3 regions of the Microbacterium sp. NPDC087591 genome follow, and region 2 is predicted to be linked to each of the others. Evidence: riboswitches for the same ligand, from Rfam matches in the RefSeq annotation. Region 2 holds a riboswitch; each other region holds the start of a gene.
The links. A riboswitch is a leader RNA that binds a small molecule or an ion and turns the genes downstream of it on or off. The one in region 2 is predicted to bind thiamine pyrophosphate.

Region 1 (4,272 bases), on a different contig from region 2:
TGTGAGACGCAGCGCGAGGAGGAAGCAGATGGCAGGCACAGGGAGCGCGGGAATCGCGCGCAAGCGGGGGCGTCCCACCGAGACGGAACGCACTCAGCGACGCGACGACATCCTGGATGCTGCCGTGCGGCTGTTCGTCGACGAAGGTTTCGAGCCGGTGACCCTCGATCGCATCGCTGCCGACGCACACGTGACCAAACGGACGATCTACACCTATCTCGGCGACCGCACGGACGTCTTCCTGGCCGCTGTCGAACGCCTGAGCGAGCAGACGCTGCACGAGGCATGGCCAGCCGATGGCCTGGAGCAGCTCGCACCCAAGATCGTGCACGCGCTGCACTCCGACGATGCGATCGGCCTGCACAGACTGGTCATCGCCGAATCCCGCCGCTTCCCCGAACTCGCCGAACGCTTCTACGACAGGGGCCCTCGTCGGTACATCGCGGCGATCGACGCCCGGCTGCCTCGGGACGACAGCGACGCGGATCACGGGCGCGCAGAGGCGCTGTTCGCCCTGCTGCTCGGCGAGTGGCACCGGCAACGACTGCTCGGACTGCGACCGGCACCCGACCGCGCCGCTTCCGCGGCTCACGCCCGTGCGGCGCTGGATCGAGCGCGGATCACACCATGCGGAGAGGAAGAAGGGAAATGACCTCCAAGACGGTGGGCTTCATCGGCCTCGGCATCATGGGAGTCCCCATGGCGAGCAACCTCGTCCGGGCCGGGTTCGATGTGGTCGTATGGGCGCGTTCAGCTGACCCCATGAACGAACTGGTTGCGACCGGCGCGCGGGCGGCAGCCGATGTCGCGGGCGTGTTCGACGCCACGGAGACCGTGATCCTCATGCTGCGCGACGAGGCGGGAGTCGACGCTGTGCTGGCACGTGGCACGGACGAATTCTCCACGCTGGTGGCACATCACACGGTGATTCAGATGGGGACCTTCACGACAGCGTTCTCTCGCACGCTCGCGTCAGAGGTGACCGCTGCCGGAGGCCGGTACGTCGAAGCGCCCGTATCCGGGTCTCGTGGCCCGGCAATCGAGGCGAAACTGGTGGGAATGCTCGCTGGAGAGGCGGGCGCGGTCGCCGAGGCGGAGCCCGTGGTCGCAGCGATGTGCTCGCAGGTCTTCAGGTGCGGGGAGATCCCCGCCGCCCTGTCGATGAAGCTGGCGGTGAACACCTTCCTCATCACGATGGTCACGGGGTTGGCGGAGACATTCCACTTCGCCTCCCGCAGCGGCGCGGACCTCGACGTGCTGCGGGAGGTGCTGGCCGCCGGCCCGATGGCATCGGTGGTCTCCCGTGGCAAGGCACAGAAGCTCACCGACGACGACCTGTCGGCTCAGGCGGCGATCGCCGACGTGCTCAAGAACGCGCGGTTGTCCGAAGACGCTGCGCAGGTGGCCGGATCGGCGCATCCGCTGATCACCGCAAGCCGGGAACTGTACGAGGAAGCCGCGGCCGCCGGAATGGGGGCACTCGACATGATCGGGGTGACCGCAGCATTCGCTGCCCGAGCCGAGCCGGAGGGCGCATCAGCAAACGACCCCACGGAAGCCTCGCGATGACGATCATCATCCGCGCCGGCGTGTCGCATGATCACGCTCGGCTCGTCGCAGTCTGGAGATCCGCGGTCGAGGCGACGCATCACTTCCTGACACCCGAGGAGATCGACGGGTACGAGCGTCAGGTCGAGGCCTACCTCCCGCAGATGCCGGAGATCTGGGTGGCTGTCGAGGATGGCGAGGGGCAGCCGCACCCGATGCTGCACCTCGAGCGGGAGGGTGGGCAGCGTGAGAACACACACGTGACACGGGGTGCCCCGCAGGGCTGAGATCACACCCGTCGAACCTGATCTAGTTCGTACTAGCGAAGGGATGTCGCGCATGACGCGCACGCCAGAACACCCGATCGAGTCCACTGTCTCGTTGCTGCACGAGTTGCGCGACCACGCGCCACTCGTGCAGTGCGTGACCAACATTGCGGTGACGAACTTCACCGCCAACGTCCCGCTCGCCCTCGGCGCAGTCGCGGCGATGGTCGACGTTCCCGAGCTGCGTGCCGCGTGGGACGCAGCATGAACGGGCGACGACCGGTGCCGCGGGTGCTGAGCATCGCAGGGACGGACCCGACCGGCGGGGCGGGCATCCAGGCGGATCTGAAGAGCATCGCGGCCAACGGCGGTTACGGCATGGCGGTCGTGACCGCGCTGGTGGCGCAGAACACGCACGGGGTGCGGTCGGTGCACGTGCCCCCGGCGGCCTTCCTGGTCGAGCAGTTGGACGCTGTGTCCGACGATGTCGCGATCGACGCGGTGAAGATCGGGATGCTCGGCACCGCCGAGGTGATCGAGTCGGTCACCGGCTGGCTCGACCGGGTGCGGCCGCCTCTCGTGGTGCTCGACCCGGTGATGGTCGCCACCAGCGGCGACCGGCTGCTCGACGCGGACGCGGAACGGGCTCTGCGCCGGATGCTCTCCCACGCCGATCTGGTGACCCCGAACATCCCCGAGCTCGCGATCCTCGCCGACGCGCCGGTCGCCGTCACCTGGGATCAGGTGCTCGCGCAGGCGGGCCGGGTCGCCCTGGAATGCGGGGTGCGGGTGCTCGCCAAGGGCGGACACCTCTCGGGACCACAGCTGCCCGACGCGCTCGTCGAAGCAGTCGACGGAACGGTTGTGGTGACCGAGTTCTCCGGTACCCGTGTCGAGACGCGCAACACGCACGGAACGGGCTGCTCTCTGTCGTCGGCGCTCGCGACCCGCATCGCCGCGTCGGGGGATTGGGTGGAAGCGACGCGGGAGTCGAAGCGATGGCTCATCGAGAGCATCCGCCATGGCGCCGAGCTCGCCGTCGGAACCGGGCAGGGGCCGGTCAGCCACTTCGCGGGGCTCTGGGCCCGTGGCGGCGTCACCACCGCACCGACCCCGGCCGAGGTGGAGGCGGACTGGTGGGCCGGCATCGCCGGTATCCGCGCCGACATCGACGCGCTGTCGTTCGTGCGCGGGCTCGGCGAGGGCACCCTGGATCGCGGCGTCTTCCTGCACTACCTCGCCCAGGATGCCCTCTATCTACGCGACTACGCCCGGGTGCTCGCCGACGCGTCACGCCTCGCCCCCACCTCCGCGGAGCAGGCCTTCTGGGCCGGATGTGCAGAGACCTCGATCACCGGCGAACTGCATCTGCACGAGTGCTGGCTCACCGATGAGACCCTGCGGTCCACGGAGCCTGATCCCGTGACGACCGCGTACCTGAACCACCTCCTCGCGACCGCCGCGCGCGGCGACTACCGCGTGCTCGTCGCCGCGCTGCTGCCGTGCTTCTGGATCTACCAGGACCTCGGCGAACGCCTGCAGTGGCGCTCGCACCCGGAACATCCCTACAGGCCCTGGCTCGACACCTACGCCGACCCCGCATTCGCCGCATCCACGCGCACTGCCATCGACACCGTCACCCGACTCGCCGCAGCCTCCGATGACACGACACGGCACGCGATGTGGAACGCATTCCGGCTGTCCTCGAAGCATGAGCACAACTTCTTCGCCGCACCAGATGTCGATGAAGACACCGTACTGACCGGTCGAGCAGCCGATCGTGGTGCCGGAGACAGTGGCGGCCGCGCCGGAAGTGGAGTCCGCGGATGAACTCTCACGAAAACGCCCCGCTGCCTGTGCTCGACTTCTTGCGACGCCACCTTGCCGAAGAGCTCGGCCCTGAGGATCACACCCATCTGAGGTACCCGACGGCGGTATCTCGGCTGCTCGGACTCGAGCTTGTCGCCGTGGCCGAGCGCTCTGCGCGCGTGCGGCTTCTGGCTGACGTGGACAAGCACGGCAATCAGCAGGGAACTATCCACGGTGGCACTCTGTGCGAGCTGGCCGACGCGGCGATCGGCACTGCGCATTCGACCGTGGTCGGAGTCGATGAGTCGTTCACGAGCCTGGACCTGAACGCGAGGTTCCTGCGACCGGCGTGGTCGGGACCGCTCACCGCTGATGCTCACTGCACCCACGCGGGGCGGAGCATCAGTCAGTACGCCTGCGAGATCACGCGGGAAGACGGAAAGACCGTGGCAACCATCACCAGTGCCGTGCTCACTCTCCGCGGGGAATCCGCACGAGGGAGGTGAATCACCTCGAGCCGTAACCATTCTGCGGCGAGGCCACGCCGGTGAGGAAGCGGATGCGGGCGTCGAAGACGGCGCGGTATTCGACCTGCGGTGGTCTCATAGTGCGGCGAAGCCGTCACGCCAGCTCGGGTGGAGCATCTCCC
Region 2 (4,272 bases):
ACCGCGATCGCCAGCGTGATCGAATCGTCGCTGATCGTCGCGAACCCGAACGTGAAGTAGATGTGCCCGGCCGGCTCGGCGTAGAGCAGCATGCTGACGCCGGCGATCGGCGCGAAGATCACGATCGGCAACAGCCGTTTCAGCACCGTGCGCAACCGCAGCCCGGTCAGCGGGAGGCAGAGCAGCTGCAGTGCGATCGCGGCCAGAGCACTCGTGACGTCGATCGATGCGAACAGCGGCACCGACAGCAGCACCGCGAGCACCAGCTTGGTCACGGGGTTCACGCCGTCGAGCCAGACGGTCCGCGTGGTCTCGGCGGTGGTCATGAGGCCGCCGCCAACTCGATGCGATGCCCGCCCAGATGCCGGATCACGGCGTCGTCGTGCGTGACCGCGATGATCGACCGACCACGCGCGATCTCCTCCTGCAGCAGCGCCACGAGCGAGATCCACCCGCGCCGGTCCTGCCCGAACGTCGGCTCGTCGAGCACGATCACCTCCGGCGCTCCCGCGAGCACGGTCGCCACCGACAGCCGCCGCTTCTGTCCGCCCGAGAGCGTGAACGGGTTGGCGAGGGCGAGCGGGGCGAGCCCCAACCGCTCCAGCAGCCCGTCGACGACGGCATCCGTGCGCGCCTGGTCCCAGCCGAGCGCGCGCGGACCGACCGCGAGCTCATCCCGCAGGGTCTGGGCGAGGAACTGATGCTCCGGCTCCTGGAACACCATGCCGATGCGGGTGAGCAGTTCGCGCGATGTCCATCGGATCGGACGCACTCCGCGGCGCCCTGCGAGCTCGGGGGCGGCGCGCACCTCCCCCGCCTGCTCGGGGATGAGACCGGCCAGCGTCAGGGCCAACGTGGACTTGCCCGCACCGTTCGGGCCGGTGATGACCGTCGCATTGGCACGCGGCACGTGCAGGTCGAGTCCTGACTGCACGACCACGTGCGGATCGCGGGCGACCGCGAGACCGGATGCCGTGAGCACATCGGATGCCGCCACCTGTTCGAGCAGGGGAAGGTCGATGCCCCGGTCGGGCACCCAGACCCCAGCGTCGGCGAGTGCGGCGCCGTGCTCGGCGAACACCCGCTCGGGGGATCCATCCGCGAGCAGGCCGCCGTCGGCGGCGAGCACGATCACCCGCGTCATCAGGTCGACCCACACGGGAGTGCGATGCTCCACCACGATCAGCGTCGCTCCGCTCGCGGTGACGGCCCGTTCCACGCTCGAGCGCACCTCGCGCACACCCTCGGGGTCGAGGTTCGCGGTCGGTTCGTCGAGCAGCAGCAGTCCGGGGCGCATCGCCAGCACGCCGGCGAGCACCAGTCGCTGCTTCTGCCCTCCCGACAGCGCCTTGGTCGGTCGCTGCAGCGGCACGTCGAGACCGACCGCCTCCAGCGCCTCGGCCACTCGGCCGGGGATGTCGGATGCGGGGACTCCGAGGTTCTCGCAGCCGAATGCCACGTCGTCGCCGACCTTGGACAGCACGATCCCGGCATCCGGGTCCTGCAGCACCAGACCCACCTGTCCGCGTCGGGACTCGGGGGCGGCGCCATCCACGCGGAGGGAGCCGGTGCGCTCACCTTCGTCGTCGTCGCCGAGCACCCCGGCGAGCCCCGCGAGCAGTGTCGACTTGCCCGCACCGGAAGCGCCGAGCAGCAGCACCCTCTCGCCCGGCTCGATCGTGAAGGTCACGTCGGCGACAGCCGGCCGCTTCCGCCCGGCGTACCGCCACCCCCAGCCCGCAGCCTGCACGCGGGCCGGGGCGGCGAATGTCACGCTCAGACCTCGCGCACGTGCTCTCGCCCGGCGGCGAAGCGGCTGAGGGCGCCGGTGACCGCGAGGGCGCGCACGAGCAGCCAGCCGACGACACCGGCCAGGATCGCACCCGACACCACGACGCTGACCAGGTAGATCGTGTTGAACTCGATCGACTTCAGGATGTTCGGCGAGCTGCCGTAGAACAGCTCGAACACCCAGGCGGCGACCGCAGCGCCGACTCCCGCGAGAGCGGCCACCGCGATGCCGAAGCGACGGTAGAAGAACAGCGCGAAGATGATCTCCGCTCCCAGTCCCTGCACGAGTCCGGAGAGGACGGTCGAGATGCCCCACACGTTGCCGATCAGCATCGACACGATCGCGGCGACGAGCTCGACCACCAGGGCGGCGCCGGGCTTGCGGATCACGAGACCGCCCACCACGCCGCCGAGCAGCCAGATGCCGACGGCGATGCCGCCGAGGCCGGGGGTCAGCGCATCCGCCGCGCCGAACCAGGCGTAGCCGATCGTGTTCCAGCCCCAGAAGACCAGACCGATCGCGACACCGAGGACAGCGGCGACGACGATGTCGACGACGCGCCAGCGCCAGACCGGGGCGCGATGAAGATCCTTCGACGCGGCGGATGCCTGCTGTGCGGATGTGGACGTGGACGTACTCATCTGAACTCCTCCCTGCGCTGGCATGACCCAGATCAGGTTCGACGGTCGAAGCGCGATTCGCTCCCTCTCAGCCCGGCTCGCCGGACTCCCGTGGTTGTGTTTCCGATCTTACCCAGTCGCGGCGCCACCGTGGCTCCTCGTCGCATGACCGCGAATCGGTCGATGAATTCGGTAGCGTAGGCAAGTGACCGCTTCTGACCCTGCCGAGGCCACCGCCGCAGACGCCCCCGGCGCCGACACCATCGGCGATGCTCCGCAGGAGGGCGCGCCCGAGGTGGCCGCGCCAGAATCGGCGGCGGACGAGCACGAAGCGGTGGTCGCACCGGAGCCTCTCGCCGACGACGCTCCCGTCTCCGACGACGCTGCAGATGCCACCGACGTCCTCGCTCCCGCCGCCGCGCAGTGGGCTGATGAGAAGGCGCACGCCACGGCACTGACGTGGGTCGATACCGAGACGGTCGCCGGCAGCTCTCCGGCACCGACGTTCGACCAGGCCCCCGACATCGAGCCCGGCGACGCGCTGATGCGCGGAGCGAGACTGCGTCCGGCGATCGCCCGCCCCGGCGTGCTGGTGCCGCTCGGCGTGCTGGTCGGGCTGGTCGCGACGTACGTCGGGGGCGCTCTGCTGTGGCCGTTGCACGAGGTCGCCCCGACCGTGGAGTCGGTGGAGTTCACCACCACGGCGGCCCCGGCCGCGGCTGTGACGTGGCCGGCACAGGGCAGCGCCGCCGTGGGAATCGACGGGATGACGACCTCGGCCTCGACGCCCGACGCGGTGAGCATCGCCAGCATCACCAAAGTGGTCAGCAGCCTCATGGTGCTCGACCGGTTGCCGCTGGCCCCCGGTGAGCAGGGTCCCGAGTTCTCCTTCACCTACGGCGACAGCCTGGAGTACTGGTCGTACCGACGGTCCGATCAGTCCGCGCTCGACGTCCCCGTCGGCGGAGTGCTGACCGAGTATCAGCTCCTCCAGGGGACGCTGCTGGGATCCGCCAACAACTACATCGATCGTCTCGCGTCGGAGATCTGGGGGTCCGATCAGGCCTTCGCCGAGGCGGCGACGGTGTGGCTGCGCGACCGCGGACTTTCGGGTATCACGGTGGTCACGCCGTCCGGTTTCGACGAACGCAACGTCTCCACACCCGAGTCCCTCGTCGCACTGGGCGAGTACGCGATGAAGAACCCGGTCTTCGCCGAGATCGTGGGCACGAGGTCGGTGGACCTGCCGGGAGCGGGCACCGTCGAGAACACGAACGGGATGCTCGCCGATCCCGGCGTGGTCGGGATCAAGACCGGCACCCTGGTCGGGTGGAACCTGCTGACCGCCAAGGACATCACCGTCGGCGACACCACCGTGCACCTCTTCGCCGCGGTGCTCACGCAGGACGACGATGCGCAGCGCCTCGCCGCGACGCGGAGTCTGTTCGCCGAGGCCGAGGCAGCCCTGCAGGCGCAGGAACCTGCCGTCACCGAGGGCACGGTCGTCGGCGAGGTGCGCACCGTGTGGGGCGAGAAGATCGACGTGATCGCGGATGCCGACGCCGACGTCATCCTCTGGAACGGCGCCGCGCCGCAGGTAACCCCCGAGTTCACGCTGGACGCGGAGCGGGATGCCGGAGACCGGATCGGCACCCTCACCACCACGGGACCACTCAACACGACCACGACGCCCCTGGTGCTCGCCGACGACATCGAAGGCCCGAGCCCATGGTGGCGGCTGACCCACCCGATCGAGCTGCTGGGCATCGACTCCGCCCGGAGCTGACCCCGCGGGCCGCACCCCGGCGCCCGCGCCCCGTGCTTCCGCGCGTGCGCCCCCTGCTTCCGCGCGTCGCGCCC
Region 3 (4,272 bases), on a different contig from region 2:
CCGATTCCGCCGCGGTGTCCAGAAGCCGGTCGCCGCTGGTGGCGACCATGACCGGGTCCACCACGACGATCGGGGGACGGACCGCGTCCAGCCACGCGATCACGGTGCGCACGACCTCGGCATCCGCGAGCATCCCGATCTTGACGGCGTCGATGACGATGTCGTCCGACAGCGTGTCGAGCTGCTGCCGCAGGAAGTCCGATGGCGGGACGTGGATGGCACGCACTCCCTGAGTGTTCTGCACCGTCAGAGCCGCGATCGCTGCCATGCCGTATCCGCCGTTCGCGGCGATGGACTTGAGATCGGCCTGGATGCCGGCACCGCCGGAGGGATCGCTGCCGGCGATCGTGAGCACCCGGGGCACCGAGGCCGACTGCCAGCGTCGACGGAACTCCGCCGCCGCCGCAGCCGGAGCCTCTGCGGCGCAGAGCGCCGACACCACCGCGATCCCGACAGCCCCCGCCGCACGCAGCGGCTCGATGTCATCGATCCCGACGCCGCCGATCGCGACGCAGGGCAGGGGGCTGGCCTCCACGAACTCCCGGAACCCCTGGATGCCGAGGGCCGGCGGGTGGTCGGGCTTGGTGAGCGTCGGACGGATGACACCGACGCCGAGATAGTCGACTGTGCCGGCCGGGAGCGCGCGGACCGCGTCGAGGTGCTCCGGTGCATTCGCGGTGAGGCCGATCAGCGCGTCGGGGCCGAGCTCCTGGCGCGCCCGCAGCACCGAGGCATCGCCCTGCCCGAGATGCACGCCGTCGACTCTGGATCCCTGAGCCCGCGCCGCGACCGCGGCGTCGAGGCGGTCGTTCACCACGAGCAGCGCGCGACCGTCGATCACTGCCGAGAGTGCGAGCAGCTGCTCCACGACGTCACCGTCCGACGCGTGCTTCTCGCGGAGCTGAACGATGCGCACGCCGCCGTCGACCGCCTCCCGGACGGTCTCGACCACACCGCGTTCGCCGCACAGCGCCGCATCGGTGACCAGGTAGAGCGAGAGGTCGGCGCTCACCGGCTGCTCTCCTCGACGCGCGCGGCGGTCACGAGGTCATCCGGCTGCACGCCGGCGAGGGCATCGAGCAGAGCGACCGCGAAGCTGCCGGGTCCCACCGACGCCGCGGCAGCGCGCTCTGCGGCGATCGTGTACACGAGCGTGGCGGCCGCGACGGCGCCGAGCGCGGAGATCCCGGTCGCGCGGGCGGCCCCGAGGAAGGCCGCCATCACGGCGCCGAGCGCACAGCCCCCACCGGTGACGAGCGTGAGCTGCGGATCGCCGTTCGCGATGCGGATCACGCGCTCCCCGTCGGTGATCAGGTCGACCGGTCCGGAGACGGCGACCACGCTGCCGTACCGGTGGGCCAGTGTGGCAGCCGCGTCGGCCGCATCATCCGTGCTGTCGGTCGCGTCCACCCCGCGACCGCCGCCGCTGAGTCCGGCGAGCGCGAGAATCTCCGACGCATTGCCGCGCACAGCGGTGGGACGCAGCGCCACGAGCTCCTGCGCCAGGGCGGTACGCACCGGCAGCGCGCCGATCGCGACCGGATCGAGCACCCAGGGAGTGCCGGCGGCCGACGCTCCCGCTGCGGCCTCCCGGCTCGCGGTCCGCTGCTCGGGCGTAGGAGTGCCGAGGTTGATGAGCACGCCGGAGGCGACACCGGCGAACATGCCGCTCTCCCCCACGATGTCGACCATCGCCGGAGCAGCACCGACGGCGAGGAGCACGTTCGCGGTGAAGCCCGTGACGACCGCGTTGGTGATGCAGTGCGTCAGGGGCGGAGCGGCTCGCACCCTCTGGAGCAGCACCACCGCCTCGGATACGACGACGGAATCGGACGATGGACGCAGACGATCGCTCAATGCGACATCCCTTCGCTAGTACGAACTAGATCAGGTTCGACGGGTCTGTTCTCAGCCGCGGTCGCGGCACCCCGTGTCACTGATCGCAGTCTAGCGAAGGGGCGGTTCTGCTCGGGTGAGTCCGGCCAGCAATGCACGTTCGTCTTCCCGCGCGAGGCCTGCGCGCCGCTCGCGGTCGACGCCGCGCGCGATCTCATCGGCCACGACACGGGCGATCGTGTCGTCGATCGACCGCAGCACTCCCCCCGTCCGGTGGAACGCCGCGTTCGATCGCGTCATGAACCCGGTCATGTCGGCAGGCAGCCACAGCGGCAGGGACCTCTCCCCCGCCCAGTACGCGACGCCGTGGTCTGCGAGCCAGTCATCGTCGCCGACGACAGTCTCACCACGGTGGCCGGCCGCATTCCGGATGCGCAGGAGCACCTCCCGCAGCGGATGCCGGTCGCCGACCGCGTTCACCGCACCCCTGACTCCGGCCGACGATGCCGTGACCACGTAGGCGGCGAGATCGTCGACGTCGATCACCTGCGTCGCGCGGCCCTCGAGCGGTGGCAGGAGCACCCGATCGCTCCCGGCCCGCGCGAACGCCGCCGCCCAGTAGCCGAAGCGGTCGCTGGGGTCGCCGTCGCCGACGATCAGCCCAGGGCGCACGATCAGCGCCCGGTCGCCGAGGGTGCGCACGTGCTCCTCGGCGGCGACCTTCTCTGCGGCGTAGTCGTAGGCGTCGCCGGGCACGGCTGCCTGATGCACGGGAGCGGATTCGTCGGCGCCCGGGGTCGCTTCATCCGCGTAGACAGACACCGACGAGACGTACGTCCATCGGCGCGCACGTGCTCCGAGCGCGGCCACAGCGGCAGCGACGTGATCGGCCCGCGAGGAGACGTCGACCACGTGATCCCAGTCGCGCGCGAGCCGGTCGTACGCATCGGAGCGGTCACGGTCACCGCGCACGAGGGTCACTCCCGGCGGCTCCGGCCGTTCGCCACGGGCCAGGCAGGTCACCGCGGCCCCGTCATCCGCCCAGCGGCGGGCGATCCGCCCGGAGAGCCAGCCGGTTCCCCCCAGGATCAGCACGTCCGTCATGCACCCATGACACCAGCATCCGTGGCCGCGGGGAAGTTCTTCCGCTCAGAGCAGAGGGATCGTCACTCAGCGGTGGGAAGCTCGTCGATGCCGGCGAGCCGCGGGACGGTCCAGGTCGGATCCGGCCGCCAGTCGCGCCATTCGGCGTCGAACGGCCAATCCCCCGCACGGAACGACGCGATGGCCGCATCCGCGTGGCGCTCGATCTGCGCGGCCTGCTCCGCGCTGAGACGCCCCTGTTCGATCGCGGCGACGACCTCGTCCTCGTCCTTCAGGTGGATTCCCCCGTCTGCATCGATCTCCACATCGAGGATGTGATCGGATGTGTACGTGTCGTGATCGGTGCGCAGATGCGCGTTCTCGAGATTCACGTACCAGCCCGCGAACTCCCATTCCGGACCGGTCATGTCGCTCCAGAACAGCCACACGGACCACGCGGCACCTGCCGGGGCGATCCGCAGGATGCCGTTGCCCCACCACTCCTCGACGACGCGCCTGCGCGGTTCGAGCCAGCGCCGGTCGAGCGGCACACTGCGCACCCGCTGACCGTCCGCCGCGCCCTGGCCCTCCTGCAGGGTTCCTGCAGCCAGCCACGCGACCAGACCACGTTCGTCGTCGCGCACCACCCGCATCGGAGTGATCGTCGACGGCTCCCCCTGCTGCCAGCCCGGCTTGCGGTAGTGCCAGTCGATCTGTGCACCGGGCGCGAGGAACGGCCCCTCGCCCAAGGGGCGTACGCTCTCGGGCACGGCCGCCGGGGTGCTCTGCGGAAGGATGCTCATCCCGTCACGCTACCCCGGTCGGCCTGCGCCGTCGGTGCGATTCCGCCGCCTGCCCCTGGTGCTGCTCAGTCCCGGATCGCCGCGCCGAAGCGCTCGGCTGCGACCGCGACACCGGCGAGCTTCGCTTCGGACGCCTCCGCCGACGTCAGCGTGCGATCGTCGGCGCGGAAGCGCAGGGCGAACGTCAGGCTCTTCGAGCCGGCGGGAACACCCTCGCCGCGGTAGTCGTCGACGAGCCGCACGGACTCGAGCAGGGCGCCGGCGCCCTCGGCCAGAGCGGCGCGGACATCGCCGGCGGCCACATCCGCGGGAACCGTGAGCGACACGTCCTGAGTGGCTGCGGTGAAGGTCGACAACGACTCGGCGACGACCCGGCGTCCCGCCAGCGACAGGATCAGGTCGAGGTCCAGCTCGAGCACGATCGCCCGTCCTGGCAGATCGGCGTCGTCCGAGACCACGGGATGCAGCTCACCGACGTAGCCGACCTCGGCGCCGTCGACCTGCAGGGTTCCCGTGCGTCCGGGGTGCAGAGCGGCCCGCTGAGACTGCA

Region 1: another riboswitch for thiamine pyrophosphate. It lies ahead of ACIOVG_RS14320 (hydroxyethylthiazole kinase); the one in region 2 lies ahead of ACIOVG_RS09645 (ECF transporter S component).
Region 3: another riboswitch for thiamine pyrophosphate. It lies ahead of thiM (hydroxyethylthiazole kinase); the one in region 2 lies ahead of ACIOVG_RS09645 (ECF transporter S component).

The regions. Positions count from the first base shown of each region.
Region 1 is NZ_JBIUWU010000002.1:768,780-773,051, reverse strand. It holds gene ACIOVG_RS14335 (TetR/AcrR family transcriptional regulator) at 29-652, shown strand; gene ACIOVG_RS14330 (NAD(P)-dependent oxidoreductase) at 649-1,569, shown strand; gene ACIOVG_RS14325 (hypothetical protein) at 1,566-1,835, shown strand; TPP riboswitch at 1,805-1,896, shown strand; gene ACIOVG_RS14320 (hydroxyethylthiazole kinase) at 1,888-2,082, shown strand; gene ACIOVG_RS14315 (bifunctional hydroxymethylpyrimidine kinase/phosphomethylpyrimidine kinase) at 2,079-3,644, shown strand; gene ACIOVG_RS14310 (PaaI family thioesterase) at 3,641-4,129, shown strand; gene ACIOVG_RS14305 (NAD-dependent epimerase/dehydratase family protein) at 4,226-4,272, opposite strand, start outside.
Region 2 is NZ_JBIUWU010000001.1:2,030,648-2,034,919, reverse strand. It holds gene ACIOVG_RS09655 (energy-coupling factor transporter transmembrane component T family protein) at 1-326, opposite strand, end outside; gene ACIOVG_RS09650 (ABC transporter ATP-binding protein) at 323-1,774, opposite strand; gene ACIOVG_RS09645 (ECF transporter S component) at 1,777-2,433, opposite strand; TPP riboswitch at 2,424-2,535, opposite strand; gene ACIOVG_RS09640 (D-alanyl-D-alanine carboxypeptidase) at 2,618-4,198, shown strand.
Region 3 is NZ_JBIUWU010000003.1:15,372-19,643, forward strand. It holds gene ACIOVG_RS14575 (bifunctional hydroxymethylpyrimidine kinase/phosphomethylpyrimidine kinase) at 1-1,012, opposite strand, end outside; gene thiM (hydroxyethylthiazole kinase) at 1,009-1,857, opposite strand; TPP riboswitch at 1,848-1,941, opposite strand; gene ACIOVG_RS14585 (NAD-dependent epimerase/dehydratase family protein) at 1,948-2,940, opposite strand; gene ACIOVG_RS14590 (DUF402 domain-containing protein) at 3,003-3,722, opposite strand; gene pheT (phenylalanine--tRNA ligase subunit beta) at 3,788-4,272, opposite strand, start outside.